DNA from 3 places in the Enterobacter sp. Li2LvB3 genome. Region 2 is predicted to be linked to each of the others. Evidence: predicted binding sites of a transcription regulator. Region 2 holds the regulator's gene; each other region holds the start of a gene.

Region 1 (4,235 bases), on a different contig from region 2:
CCCGATTTCCCGCCGTGGCCGGAATCCATGTCCGTGCAGAGCAACAACAGATTATCGTCGGTTTTTAACTCGCGCAGCTTAGCGACCCATTTTGCCGGCTCCCAGTATTGTACCTGCGAGTCATGTAATCCGGTGGTCACCAGCAGATGCGGATAGGCTTTGGCCTCTACGTTGTCGTAAGGGCTGTATTCTTTCATGTAGCGGTAATAGGCTTCGTCCTGCGGATTGCCCCACTCTTCAAACTCACCGGTGGTCAGCGGGATGGATTCATCCAGCATCGTGGTTAATACATCGACAAACGGCACCTGGGCGACGATACCTTTAAAACGCTCGGGCCGCGCATTTATCACTGCCCCCATCAGCATTCCACCGGCACTCCCCCCCATACCGAAACAGAGCCCCGGATCGCCATAGCCCTGCTCTATCAACGCATCACAGACATCAAGATAGTCATTGAAGGTGTTTTTCTTTCTGAGGAATTTCCCCTCTTCATACCAGTGATGTCCCAGCTCACTGCCGCCACGCACATGTGCTATCGCAAAAACGAAACCTCGATCGAGGAGGCTTAGCCTGCTGCTGCTAAAATCGGCATCCATGCTGGCGCCATACGAGCCGTAACCGTAGACCAGCAATGGATTTTTGCCCTTACGAAAATGTTCAGGTCGATACACCAGCGATACCGGCACTTCCGCGCCATCCCGGGCTTTCACCCACAGGTGTTCACTGCGATAATTCTCCGACTCAAAACCGGCAACCGCAGCCTGTTTCAGCACCTGCCGCTGCCCGGTGTCCATATCCAGCTCGAACAGCGTGTCAGGTGTGGTCATTGACGAGTAGCCATAGCGAAGGCGAGACGATTCCGGCTCAGGGTTGAAGCCAATCCACGTCACATAGGCCGGGTCATCAAAGGCAATCCCCACCACTTCCCGCGTTTTACGATTGATCTGCCGCAGGCTGGTCAGCCCACGCTGGCGCTCTTCCACCACCAGCCAGTCAGTGAACAGCGTAAATCCTTCCAGCATCACCTGTTCGCGGGCCGGAATTAACACCTCCCATTTCAGCTCTTCGCGCACTTTGGTTTTATAAAGGCCGAAGTTTTTACCCTCGCGATTTGAGCGCAGGTAAAAGCTGTGCTGGTAGTGATCCAGGCTGTACTCATGGTCTTTACGACGCGGCAGGAAGCACAAAGGCTGTGCGTCAGGAAGCTCCGCATCCAGCAGCAGTACTTCTGAGGTGGTCGCACTGGCAAGAGAGATGACGACATAATGACGGGATGTAGTTTTACTCAGGCTGACGTAAAAGGTTTCGTCTTTCTCTTCATACACCAGCTCATCCTGAACCGCAGATGTCCCAATGGTATGGCGCCAGATCTGATAAGGCAGCAATGTCACCGCATGTTTTTTAACGTAGTAGACCGTTTCGGAATCATTCGCCCAGACAAAATCCGGTGACACATTGTCGAGCATTTCGGGATACCAGTTCCCGCTTTCAAGATTACGAAAGCGCAGACCGTACTGCCGACGCGAAAGATAATCCTCGGCCAGCGCCATAATGGCGTTATCCGGCGAGATGGATATACCGCCCAGGGTATAAAATTCGCTGTGGGCAGCACGCTGATTGGCATCCAGCAGGATTTCCCAGTCGTCCCATTCTGCGCTCAGGGCAGACTGGCGTTGATACACCGGGTATTCGTTGCCGGGCTCGTAGATATGGCGATAGCGATAGCCATTTTTGGTCCAGGGCGCGGAGATATCGCGCTGCGGGATACGTTCCACCATTTCGGCTAATAGCCGGTCCTGAAGCGCCTGCTGGCTGGCCATAACCTTGCGGCCATAGTCATTTTCCTGGTGAAGATAGTCGAGAACCTCCGGGCGGGAACGTGAATCGTCCCGCAGCCAGTAATAGTTGTCTATGCGTGTATCGCCATGCGTGGTAATGGCGTGAGGCTCGCGTCGGGCTTTTGGTGACATGTTGTTTATTCGTTTTGGTTTTACACCTTATAAGGTTGGCAAAACACGCGCACGATGCAAGCGAAACATCGCCGTCAGCCCCGCAAGTTAGCCCTGAAATTCGAAAGCACAATTTCTTAAGCCCCTCATCGGGCCAGAGACAAGACAGACGCAAACGTTTTCGTTTATACTGCGCGCAACTTTTTCAGGGGGATTGTTATGATTCGTTTAGGAACTGCGCTGCGTCCGGCAGCCACCCGCGTAATGCTGCTGGGCTCGGGTGAACTGGGTAAAGAAGTCGCCATTGAGTGCCAGCGTTTAGGCGTGGAAGTGATTGCGGTCGACCGTTATGCCGATGCACCTGCCATGCATGTTGCCCATCGCTCACATGTGATAAATATGCTGGATGGCGATGCCCTGCGTGCGCTGATTGCACAAGAAAAACCGGATTTTGTGGTGCCCGAAATCGAAGCCATTGCCACCGATACGCTGATTGCGCTTGAGCAGGAAGGCCAGCGCGTTGTGCCTTGTGCGAAAGCGGCAAAGCTCACCATGAATCGCGAAGGCATTCGCCGCCTGGCGGCAGAAGAGCTGGCTCTGCCGACCTCCAGCTACCGTTTTGCCGACAGCAAAGAGGCCTTTATCAACGCTGTGGAAGAGATTGGCTACCCGTGCATCATTAAGCCAGTGATGAGCTCTTCCGGCAAAGGACAAAGCTTTATCCGCGACAGCACCACGCTGGACAAGGCCTGGGATTACGCGCAACAAGGTGGCCGTGCAGGCGCCGGACGCGTGATTGTTGAAGGCGTGGTGAAGTTTGATTTCGAGATCACCCTTCTGACCGTCAGCGCTGTGGACGGTGTGCATTTCTGCGAAGCAATCGGCCATCGTCAGGAAGATGGCGATTATCGTGAATCCTGGCAGCCTCAACAGATGAGCGCACTGGCGCTGGAGCGTGCGCAGGATATCGCCCGCAAAGTGGTTCTGGCCCTGGGCGGTTATGGTCTGTTTGGCGTTGAGCTGTTTGTCTGTGGCGACGATGTGGTGTTCAGCGAAGTCTCCCCTCGTCCGCACGATACCGGGATGGTGACGTTAATTTCACAGGATCTCTCAGAGTTTGCCCTGCACGTCCGCGCATTCCTTGGCCTGCCAGTTGGCGGCATTCGTCAGTACGGCCCGGCAGCATCGGCGGTGATCCTGCCGCAATTGACCAGTCAGAACGTGACGTTTGATAACGTCAACGGTGCCGTTGGCGCAGGGTTGCAGGTACGTCTGTTTGGTAAGCCGGAAATCGACGGCACGCGCCGTCTTGGCGTGGCGCTAGCCACCGGTGATAACGTGGACGATGCAGTGGCAAGAGCCAAAGTAGCCGCGGCGAATATTATCGTCGCAGGATAAAAAAACGGGCCAAAAGGCCCGTTTTTTATTTCGCAGGCCGGGTCACCCGGCAAGCAAACTTACTGTTTCGCGCCTTCAACCGCTTCGCGAGCCAGTTTGGTGATGCGATCCCAGTCACCCGCTTCCAGCGCATCCGCCGGAACCAGCCATGAACCACCGATGCACAGCACGCTTTTCAGCGCCAGGTAGTCACGGTAGTTCGCCGGTGAAATACCGCCAGTCGGGCAGAAACGAACCTGAGAGAATGGGCCAGCAATGGCCTGCAACGCTTTGGTGCCGCCGTTAGCTTCAGCCGGGAAGAATTTGAACTCTTTCAGACCGTAGTCCATGCCCAGCATCAGTTCAGAAACGGTGCTGATACCTGGGATCAAAGGAATGGTGCCTTCGGTAGCGGCTTTCAGCAGTGGCTCAGTCAGGCCAGGGCTGATAGCGAACTGCGCGCCTGCTTCTGTCACGTCAGCCAGCTGTTGTGGGTTCAGAACCGTGCCTGCACCGATAATTGCTTCCGGTACTTCTTTGGCGATCGCGCGGATCGCGTCCATTGCACAGGCAGTACGCAGGGTCACTTCCAGCACGCGAACGCCGCCAGCAACCAGCGCTTTTGCCATAGGTACGGCGTGTTCCAGCTTATTCACCACGATTACCGGCACGACAGGGCCAGTTTTCAGGATTGCTTCTGCACTTGTTTTCCAGTTTTTCATCAGAGTTTCTCTCGCCAGATCGATAATTCAGGTCGTCTTAAAACGTAATACAGGTCGCACCCTGTTCCGCGCCGGAGAGTTTCTCGCGCAGCGCACTGAACATTTCGCGTCCGGTTCCCACGCGCGATGCGCTCAGGTCAGGAATATGCGGTTTACGGGCAGCAAGTTCAGCCTCATCCACCAGCAG
Region 2 (4,235 bases):
AATGGCCGCGGCAGGCGTTTGCAAATCTTCCTGCATTGCAGCGAATGCGGGTAAGTACATATCGGTAGCTAAAAAGCCCAGCACGCTTAAGCCGCCGAGCCAGACTAAAAAACCTTTCCTGGGTTGCATTGTTTTATTCTCCTTAAGGAGGCAGGGTACGTTGGCGCAGAGTGTAGGGAGTGCAAAGCGGCTTGTGAAACGCTAATATTTGGCGGGTGCATTCAAATTTTTTGCAGGCAGAAAATGTGGTCAGATTATTCTCTTGAAGTTGTGGATGCTGTCGCCCGTAACGGCAGCTTCAGCGGAGCCGCGCAGGAACTACACCGCGTCCCCTCGGCCATTAGCTACACGGTGCGTCAGCTTGAGGAGTGGCTGGCCGTTCCGCTGTTTGAACGCCGCCATCGCGACGTGGAGTTAACGCCTGCCGGGGCGTGGTTTTTGAAAGAAGGGCGTTCTGTTATCAAAAAAATGCAGATCACTCGTGAACAGTGTCAGCAGATTGCTAATGGCTGGCGAGGTCATCTTTCTATTGCGGTGGATAACATCGTAAAACCTGAACGTACCCGGCAGATGATTGTCGATTTTTATCGCCACTTCTCCGATGTCGAGCTGCGGGTATCGCAGGAAGTCTTTAACGGTGTCTGGGATGCGCTGGCAGATGGCAGGGCAGAGATGGCGATCGGCGCAACACAGGCCATACCCGTTGGGGGACGTTACGCATTTCGCGATATGGGAATGTTAAGCTGGAAATGCGTGGTGGCAAGCGATCACCCGCTGGCGGCAATGGCAGGGCCGTTAAGCGATGATACCCTGCGTAACTGGCCATCGCTGGTACTGGAAGATACGTCACGCTCGTTACCCAAGCGTGTGACCTGGCTTCTGGATAACCAGCGACGGGTGATTGCGCCCGACTGGGAATCCTCCGCGACCTGCCTTTCTGCCGGGTTGTGTGTGGCAATGGTGCCGGTCCATTTTGCCAGACCACGAATCGATGCCGGGGAGTGGGTTGCCCTTGAGCTTGAAAACCCATTCCCGGACGCGGCCTGTTGTCTGACCTGGCAGCAAAGTGACGTATCGCCCGCGATGGCCTGGCTGCTGGATTACCTGGGGGACAGTGAAACGCTGAACAGGGAGTGGTTACGGGAGCCAGATTAACTGGCTCCGTACACGATTAACGGCGGTAGTCGCGGAAAGGACCGTCCGCCACGGAGCGACGTTCGATAAGACGCGGGTGGACTTCAATTGACTGCGACTCTTCACGTTTGTTAACGATCCTGTCCATCAGCATGTTGAAGGCTGTTTCACCCAGAGAATCTTTCGGCTGATGAATAGTGGTCAGCGCCGGGGTGAAGAAACGCGCGTTGCGCACGTTGTCATACCCGATCACAGAAATATCCTGCGGTACGCGCAAACCCAGCTCATCGGCAGCACAAAGCGCACCCATCGCCATAATATCGCCACCGCAGAAGACAGCAGTCGGACGATGCGGTTGGGAGACTATTTGCTGCATTGCGCGGTAACCGGATTCAGGCTCAAAGTCACCCTGAACAATCCAGTTTTCTGGAACGGTGATCAGTGCTTCTTCCATGGCTTTCATAAATCCGGCCAGACGGCCTGCACCGGTGTTACGCTCCAGTGGACCTGGAATCACGCCAATCTCGCGGTGACCCCGTTCTACCAGATAACGACCGGCCATGTAACCGCCTTCAAAGGCGTTATCGATTACTGAGTCAGTAAAATCGGCGTGCGCTTCACCCCAGTCCATCACCACCATTGGGATGTGACGGTACTCTTCCAGCATGGAGAGCACAGAATCCGGGTATTCGGAACACATGACCAGCAGGCCATCCACGCGTTTTTGCGCCATCATTGACAGATAAGCGCGCTGTTTCTCATGGTTGTTCCACGCGTTACCCAGGATCAGGGTATAGCCTTTCTGGAAGCAGTTTTTCTCGACCGCCTCGATTATCTCTGCGAAATATGCAGCTTCGCTGCTGGTGGCCAGCAAACCAATGGATTTGGTGTGATTAACTTTAAGGCTACGTGCGACCGCGCTTGGCGAATAGTGCAGTTCTTTGATCGCCGCCCAGACGGCATTACGCGTCTCTTCCGCTACAAAACGGGTTTTGTTAATTACATGTGATACGGTTGTAGTGGAAACGTTTGCGCGTTTTGCCACGTCTTTAATTGTTGCCATTAAATGTCACTCCAGACCATATCCTAAGCTCCTGAAAAACTTGAAGGTAAACGTTTGCCTTCTCTCACCCTTATCACGCAATCTGGAATTGCGACACGCCGGGAAAACGACACAGGACGTCAGGAGGGGGTCAATGGCCGGTACGCTAATAAATTTAGCGTGGAATTTTGTCCTATCTTGATGAAAAGGGGAAGAGCAAAAGTGGATATCAGTTTAAATCCAGGAAGATTTTTGACGTAAACTGTGTAAAAATGAGCAAGCTCACTTTTCGTAAGGTGATTAAAAGGAGAAAAATTGATGAGTACCGATCTTAAGTTTTCGCTGACGACCACCGTTATCGTGCTGGCACTGATTGTTGCAGCTGGTCTGACGGCTGTATTGCACTGATTTACGCGGGGGGAGAGTTCTCTCCCTCCACATTCCTCGCTGATTGTTACTTCTCCGGCAATAATCTTTTGCCAAATTGTTAACTTCTCATTTTTTGTGATTGGTGTCATGCTTTTTGCTTCTTTGTTCTGTGTCGCGGTACGACACGGCATCCGGAGTTGACTCATGAAAATCAATTATCCTCTGCTGGCCCTGGCGATTGGCGCTTTTGGGATTGGCACCACCGAATTTTCCCCGATGGGGTTATTGCCTGTTATCGCCCGGGGTGTAGACGTCTCTATCCCGGCGGCCGGTATGCTGATTAGCGCCTACGCGATTGGCGTGATGGTAGGGGCACCGTTAATGACGTTGCTGCTTTCACACCGTGCGCGCCGTAATGCGCTGATTTTCCTGATGGCTATTTTTACCCTGGGGAATGTGCTTTCCGCGCTTTCACCGGATTACACGACGCTGATGTTGTCACGTATCCTGACCAGCCTTAACCACGGTGCCTTCTTCGGACTGGGCTCGGTGGTTGCAGCAAGCGTTGTACCTAAACATAAGCAGGCCAGCGCCGTGGCAACCATGTTTATGGGTCTGACCATTGCCAACATCGGCGGTGTACCTGCGGCCACGTGGCTGGGTGAAGCGATCGGCTGGCGTATGTCGTTCCTGGCAACCGCTGCACTGGGCGTGATTGCTATGGTCGCACTGTTCTTCTCGTTGCCAAAAGGCAGCGCAGGCGAACGCCCTGATGTACGCAAAGAGCTGTCCGTGCTGGTTCGTCCTCAGGTATTGTCTGCGCTGCTGACCACCGTGCTGGGGGCTGGGGCGATGTTCACGCTCTATACCTATATTTCGCCCGTGCTGCACGACATTACTCATGTCACGCCGGTCTTTATTACCGCGATGCTGGTGCTGATTGGCGTAGGGTTCTCTATCGGTAACTACCTGGGCGGTAAGCTGGCAGACCGTTCCGTGAGTGGCACGCTGAAAGGCTTCTTAACGCTGCTAATTGTCATCATGGTGGCCATTCCGTGGCTGGCGCGTAACGAATTTGGCGCAGCCATTGCGATGGTGGTATGGGGTGCGGCGACCTTTGCCGTGGTTCCGCCGTTGCAGATGCGGGTAATGCGTGTGGCGCATGAAGCGCCAGGACTCTCTTCATCCGTGAATATTGGTGCGTTTAACCTGGGTAATGCACTGGGCGCTGCGGCCGGTGGTGCAGTGATTTCGGGTGGCCTGGGGTACAGCTTTGTGCCGGTAATGGGGGCGATTATTGCGGCTCTGGGGTTACTGCTGGTACTGATGTCGGGTCGTAAACAGCCAGAAACGGCCTGCGCGGCTGAATAATCATAACGCAGAAGGGCGAACCCTTCTGCGTGTCTCTTACGCTGCGAGGTTCTTCGCAACAAATTCCCAGTTAACCAGCGCCCAGAAATGCTCCAGGTAGTTCGGGCGTGCGTTACGGTAATCGATGTAGTAAGCATGTTCCCACACATCGACGGTCATCAGCGGGGTTGCGCTGGTGGTCAGCGGTGTACCCGCGTTGGATGTTGATACGATAGCCAGTTTGCCATCGGCTTCTTTCACAAGCCAGGTCCAGCCAGATCCAAAGTTTTTAATTGCTGCGTCAGTGAATTTCGCTTTGAAATCAGCAAAGCTGCCGAAC
Region 3 (4,235 bases), on a different contig from region 2:
CTTCAGCATCCGGGTGGCCTGGTTCGCCTTTCAGCAGAACGAACTGGATCTGACCATCTTTGTTCAGGTCCCAGTTAGGGTTTGCCGCCCAGTGTTTAGCAATCAGATCGCCCTGGATAATACCGGACTCTTTAGAGTCAGTACCTACGTAAAACGCTTTGTCATAGCTGTCCAGCGCTTTACGAGAAGGTTCTTTGTTGAAGAAAACGATTGGCACATTCTGGCCACGCGCTTTCTCGATAACTGTGCCTGCCGCTGCTGGGTCAACCAGGTTGATTGCCAGTGCTTTCACGCCTTTCGCCAGCAGTACGTCGATCTGATCATTCTGCTTGGACTGGTCGTTCTGGGAGTCATTCATCAGCAGCTGAACGTCTGGCGCTGCTTTAGCATCTTTCTCGATAGCTTTACGAACAACAGACATGAAGTTGTCGTCGTATTTATAGATTGTCACACCAATACGGGTATCCGCAGCGTGCGCTGTTGCACCAAAAAGCATACTTGCCATAACAGCAGACAGAGTCAACACCTTCTTATTCATGGTATCTCCGGTTTTTTTATGCAGGGTAGTTCTTGTGAATAACGGTCGGCGGGCAGGTGTTAAAAAAACGTTACTGACAGCCGAAGTTCACTTATAAAATTTCTATCTTCCGTGTTCGGTAACGCTCCAGAAATGCGTTTTATTGGTTGTTTGCGGTACTTTGGCTATAGTGAAAGTGATTAATCACCGTTACATAGCGTTTCAGCTCCTAAAACGCTGACATCATAGTAAGCGCCTTGTTAAGATACTGTGAATTTACTCACAGATTGAAAACGGTTACATCGACCTACGTAATCAGTTAGTGATCGGAACCACAGTTTGCCGAATAGATACCGAATGGCGACGCACTAAAGTCGGCATGAAACAGTGTGTTGCCCCCGGATCCAACTGCCCTGCCGCGCCTTGTAACGCCAGCTCAGTCGCCAGTTTTGCCATTGAAGCAATCGGATATCGCACCGTGGTCAGCTGCGGATCGGTGTAACGCGCAATCGGGATATCATCAAAACCAATCAGCGACAAATGCTGTGGCACCGCAATTCCGTTGTCTTTCAGCGCCGTAAGCGCGCCCGCCGCCATGTTATCGTTGTAGGTAAAGACAGCAGAAAGGTGAAGATTGCGCCCCAGCAGTTCGACCATCGCCGCTTCCCCACCCTGCATATCAGGCGAGCCAGTACCCACCCAGCTTTCCAGAGGCGTAATGCCGTGCTCTTTCAGCGCCCTCTGCCACCCTTCGCGGCGCATAGCATCGTCTTCAATATGATGGCTGGATGCCAGAAAGCCGATACGCTGATGGCCATTGTTAATCAGCATCCGCGTGGCCATCATGGCACCGCTGACGTTATCCAGCCCGACACAACGGTGGGCGTAACCCGGAACAATTCGATTGATCAGCACCATACCAGGGATTTGTTCCATAAACCCTGCCAGTTCCTCATCACTCAAGGCTTTTGAGTGAACAATCAATGCGTTACATCGCTGGCGAATCAGAACTTCAATCGCATGACGCTCTTTTTCAGCCTCATGATAGCTATTGCCAATCAGCACATACTTCTGGTGCTGCTGCGCGACAACGTCGACCGCTTTGACCAGCGCGCCAAAGAATGAGTCAGATACATCCATCACCACCACACCAATGGTGTCACTTACCTGGGTGGCTAACGCCTGGGCATTGGCATTCGGCCTGTATCCCAGTTGCGTGACGGCTTTCATCACGGCTTCACGAGTTTCAGGGCTGACCAGCGCGCTGTTGTTCAGCACGCGCGAGACAGTAGCAACAGAAACGCCCGCCTGGCGGGCGACGTCACGAATGGTGATCATATTCACCATCCTTAATAGGATTGCAGCAACTCACAGACACCCCCTGTGTTAAGCAAGGTGGCTATTTTGGCAGCGAGAGAAAGGGGACTACGTGAAGAAGCTCACACGGATGAAAACGTTTACATCCGTTTTGTTAATGATTGTGATCCAGATCGTTATCTGGATGTATTACTCAATGATACACCCGAAGCATGTGCGGTTAATTGCCGCCATAGCCATTCCAGTGGTCCCTGGCGGAAATAACGCAGCCAGATAACCGAAAACGCCACATTCACGACCCATACCGGAATAACAAACGCCAGCAGTTCGAGTCGGTCGAATTTCATAAACAGACCAAAACGATAGAAAAGCGTGGTGCAAATCAACGTTTGCAGTAAGTAATTGCTCAGCGCCATTCGCCCGACACAGGCAACGGCACTGACTAACCAGAAGCGACACAGCTGTGGCCAGAAGCCATAAATCAGCGCCGCATAGCCAACGGTCTGGAACGGTGCGCCAAGCTCGCGAGGCACCTGAAGCAGGAAGGCACACCAGCGGTAATTCCAGTCAAGATGCCACTGCATCACGATTGCCGGAACATTAATCAGCACACCAATCGCAACCAGCCCGGCCCCGACTCGACGATAATGGCGAAGGCTGAATTCGCCTTTCAGCCAGCCCGTTCGCATCAGCGAGGCGCCCATCAGCATCATTCCCGCCAGCTGCCAGCCATACTGCGCCCCCAGCGCCAGAAGATTGTCACCGAGCATATCTGCGCGGTTGCTTATTGCTTCCACGCCACCTTTCAGCTTCCAGAACTGTTCATACTGGAGGTTCGCCGCATCCGGGATCCACGAACGGTTGGTAGCGTCGCCCGAGATCATCCCCAGCAGTATCAGCACACCGATGCCCATGAGATACAGCATAACGCCGGTGTTAAAGAGGCTTTTCACGCTGTGCGCATCGCGGATCAGTCGCCAGCAGATTAAGCCGACTAATCCATAAGCCAGCAGAATATCGCCGTCCCAGAAAAGCAGGCCGTGGATAAAACCAAGAATAACTAACAGAGTCAGACGAGACTGTATCCAGCGCGTACCGCGCTTTAACAGCAACTGAAGACCGGCACCAAACAACAGCGCAAAGAGGGTGAGGAATTTGACCTGGGCGAAAAGATCGAGCAACGCCCACGTCCAGGCATCGCTACGGGTGATGTCACCGTACCACGCCGGGTTGAGATAAGCGGCCTTTGGCAAACCAAAGGCGCTGATATTAAGCAGCAGGATACCGAGAATGGCGACGCCGCGAACAAAATCGAGCGTGACATTTCGCTCCATGTACCCTGCCCTGCCTGATTAGTTGTGGTGACGCACCGCGCGCAGGAACTCCTGGCGAGTGTTCTGGCTGGATTTAAACAGGCCGCCCAGAGACGTAGTGGTGGTCGCACTGGTCGCATCACGAACGCCGCGCGCTTTCACACAATAGTGAACCGCATCAATAGACACCGCCACGTTATTGGTTCCCAGCAATGTTTGCAGCGCAGTAAGGATCTGTTGCGTCAGACGTTCCTGTACCTGCGGGCGCTGCGCAAAGAAGCGCACGATACGGTTGATTTTCGACAGACCAATAACCGTATCTTTCGGAATGTATGCCACGGTGGCTTTACCGTCGATAGTGACGAAGTGATGCTCGCAGGTGCTGGTCAGCGTAATGTCGCGAACCGTTACCATCTCATCAACCTTCATCTTATTTTCGATAACGGTGATTTTCGGGAAGTTAGCGTAGTCCAGGCCCGAGAAAATCTCATCGACATACATTTTCGCGATGCGGTGAGGGGTTTCCATCAGGCTGTCATCGCTCAGATCGAGATTCAGCAGTTGCATAATCTCGGTCATATGGCCGGAAATCAGACGTTTACGTGTTTCATTGTCCATCTCCTGAACGGGTGGACGCAGAGGCGTTTCAAGGCCGCGCGCAAGCAGGGCTTCATGAACCAGGGCAGCTTCTTTACTGAGTGATGACATTTTTTTCTCCCGCAGGTGTGGCTGTCTTCTGCCCTCGTTGTGGCAAAAGTGTGCGCTCATTGTGCGTGAGGCGGCGCACATAATCCAGTATTCACGACGATAATTATTGCAATTGCTGTTGCCTTTCGGCCTTGCGGTTCCAGACTAGCGCACCGCCGATAAACAGTGCAATACCCGCAAGCCCTAACGCAGGCTCCAGCTGATGCAAAAACCAGGTAGATAATGCCGAGGTCACAGGGCCAACAAGTTGCCCTACCGCATAGCCTGTGGTGAGCAGCCCAGCCATATAACGCGTATGCTGAGGTGCCAGTTCCCGGCCATACAAGAGGGAAAGTTGAACGGCGCACAGGAATCCACCGCCCACCAGCAATCCGCCCAAC

Evidence for each region. Region 2 encodes PurR, which represses purine synthesis genes. Its sites were predicted from a motif close to CANGCAAACGTTTGCNTG; they were not measured.
Region 1: a site for PurR is predicted at 2,118-2,135, ahead of purT (formate-dependent phosphoribosylglycinamide formyltransferase). Genes of this name have one in related genera too.
Region 3: a site for PurR is predicted at 1,964-1,981, ahead of galS (HTH-type transcriptional regulator GalS). Genes of this name have one in related genera too.

The regions. Positions count from the first base shown of each region.
Region 1 covers NZ_JBSICG010000001.1:260,014-264,248, reverse strand. The annotation lists gene ptrB (oligopeptidase B) at 1-1,970, opposite strand, end outside; gene purT (formate-dependent phosphoribosylglycinamide formyltransferase) at 2,169-3,347, shown strand; gene kdgA (bifunctional 4-hydroxy-2-oxoglutarate aldolase/2-dehydro-3-deoxy-phosphogluconate aldolase) at 3,407-4,048, opposite strand; gene edd (phosphogluconate dehydratase) at 4,086-4,235, opposite strand, start outside.
Region 2 covers NZ_JBSICG010000003.1:107,554-111,788, forward strand. The annotation lists gene punC (purine nucleoside transporter PunC) at 1-129, opposite strand, end outside; gene punR (DNA-binding transcriptional activator PunR) at 244-1,155, shown strand; gene purR (HTH-type transcriptional repressor PurR) at 1,172-2,197, opposite strand; gene cydH (cytochrome bd-I oxidase subunit CydH) at 2,495-2,584, shown strand; gene ACS603_RS03515 (MFS transporter) at 2,750-3,916, shown strand; gene sodB (superoxide dismutase [Fe]) at 3,953-4,235, opposite strand, start outside.
Region 3 covers NZ_JBSICG010000028.1:1,876-6,110, reverse strand. The annotation lists gene mglB (galactose/glucose ABC transporter substrate-binding protein MglB) at 1-538, opposite strand, end outside; gene galS (HTH-type transcriptional regulator GalS) at 833-1,855, opposite strand; gene yeiB (DUF418 domain-containing protein YeiB) at 2,011-3,168, opposite strand; gene folE (GTP cyclohydrolase I FolE) at 3,187-3,855, opposite strand; gene ACS603_RS19730 (YbfB/YjiJ family MFS transporter) at 3,959-4,235, opposite strand, start outside.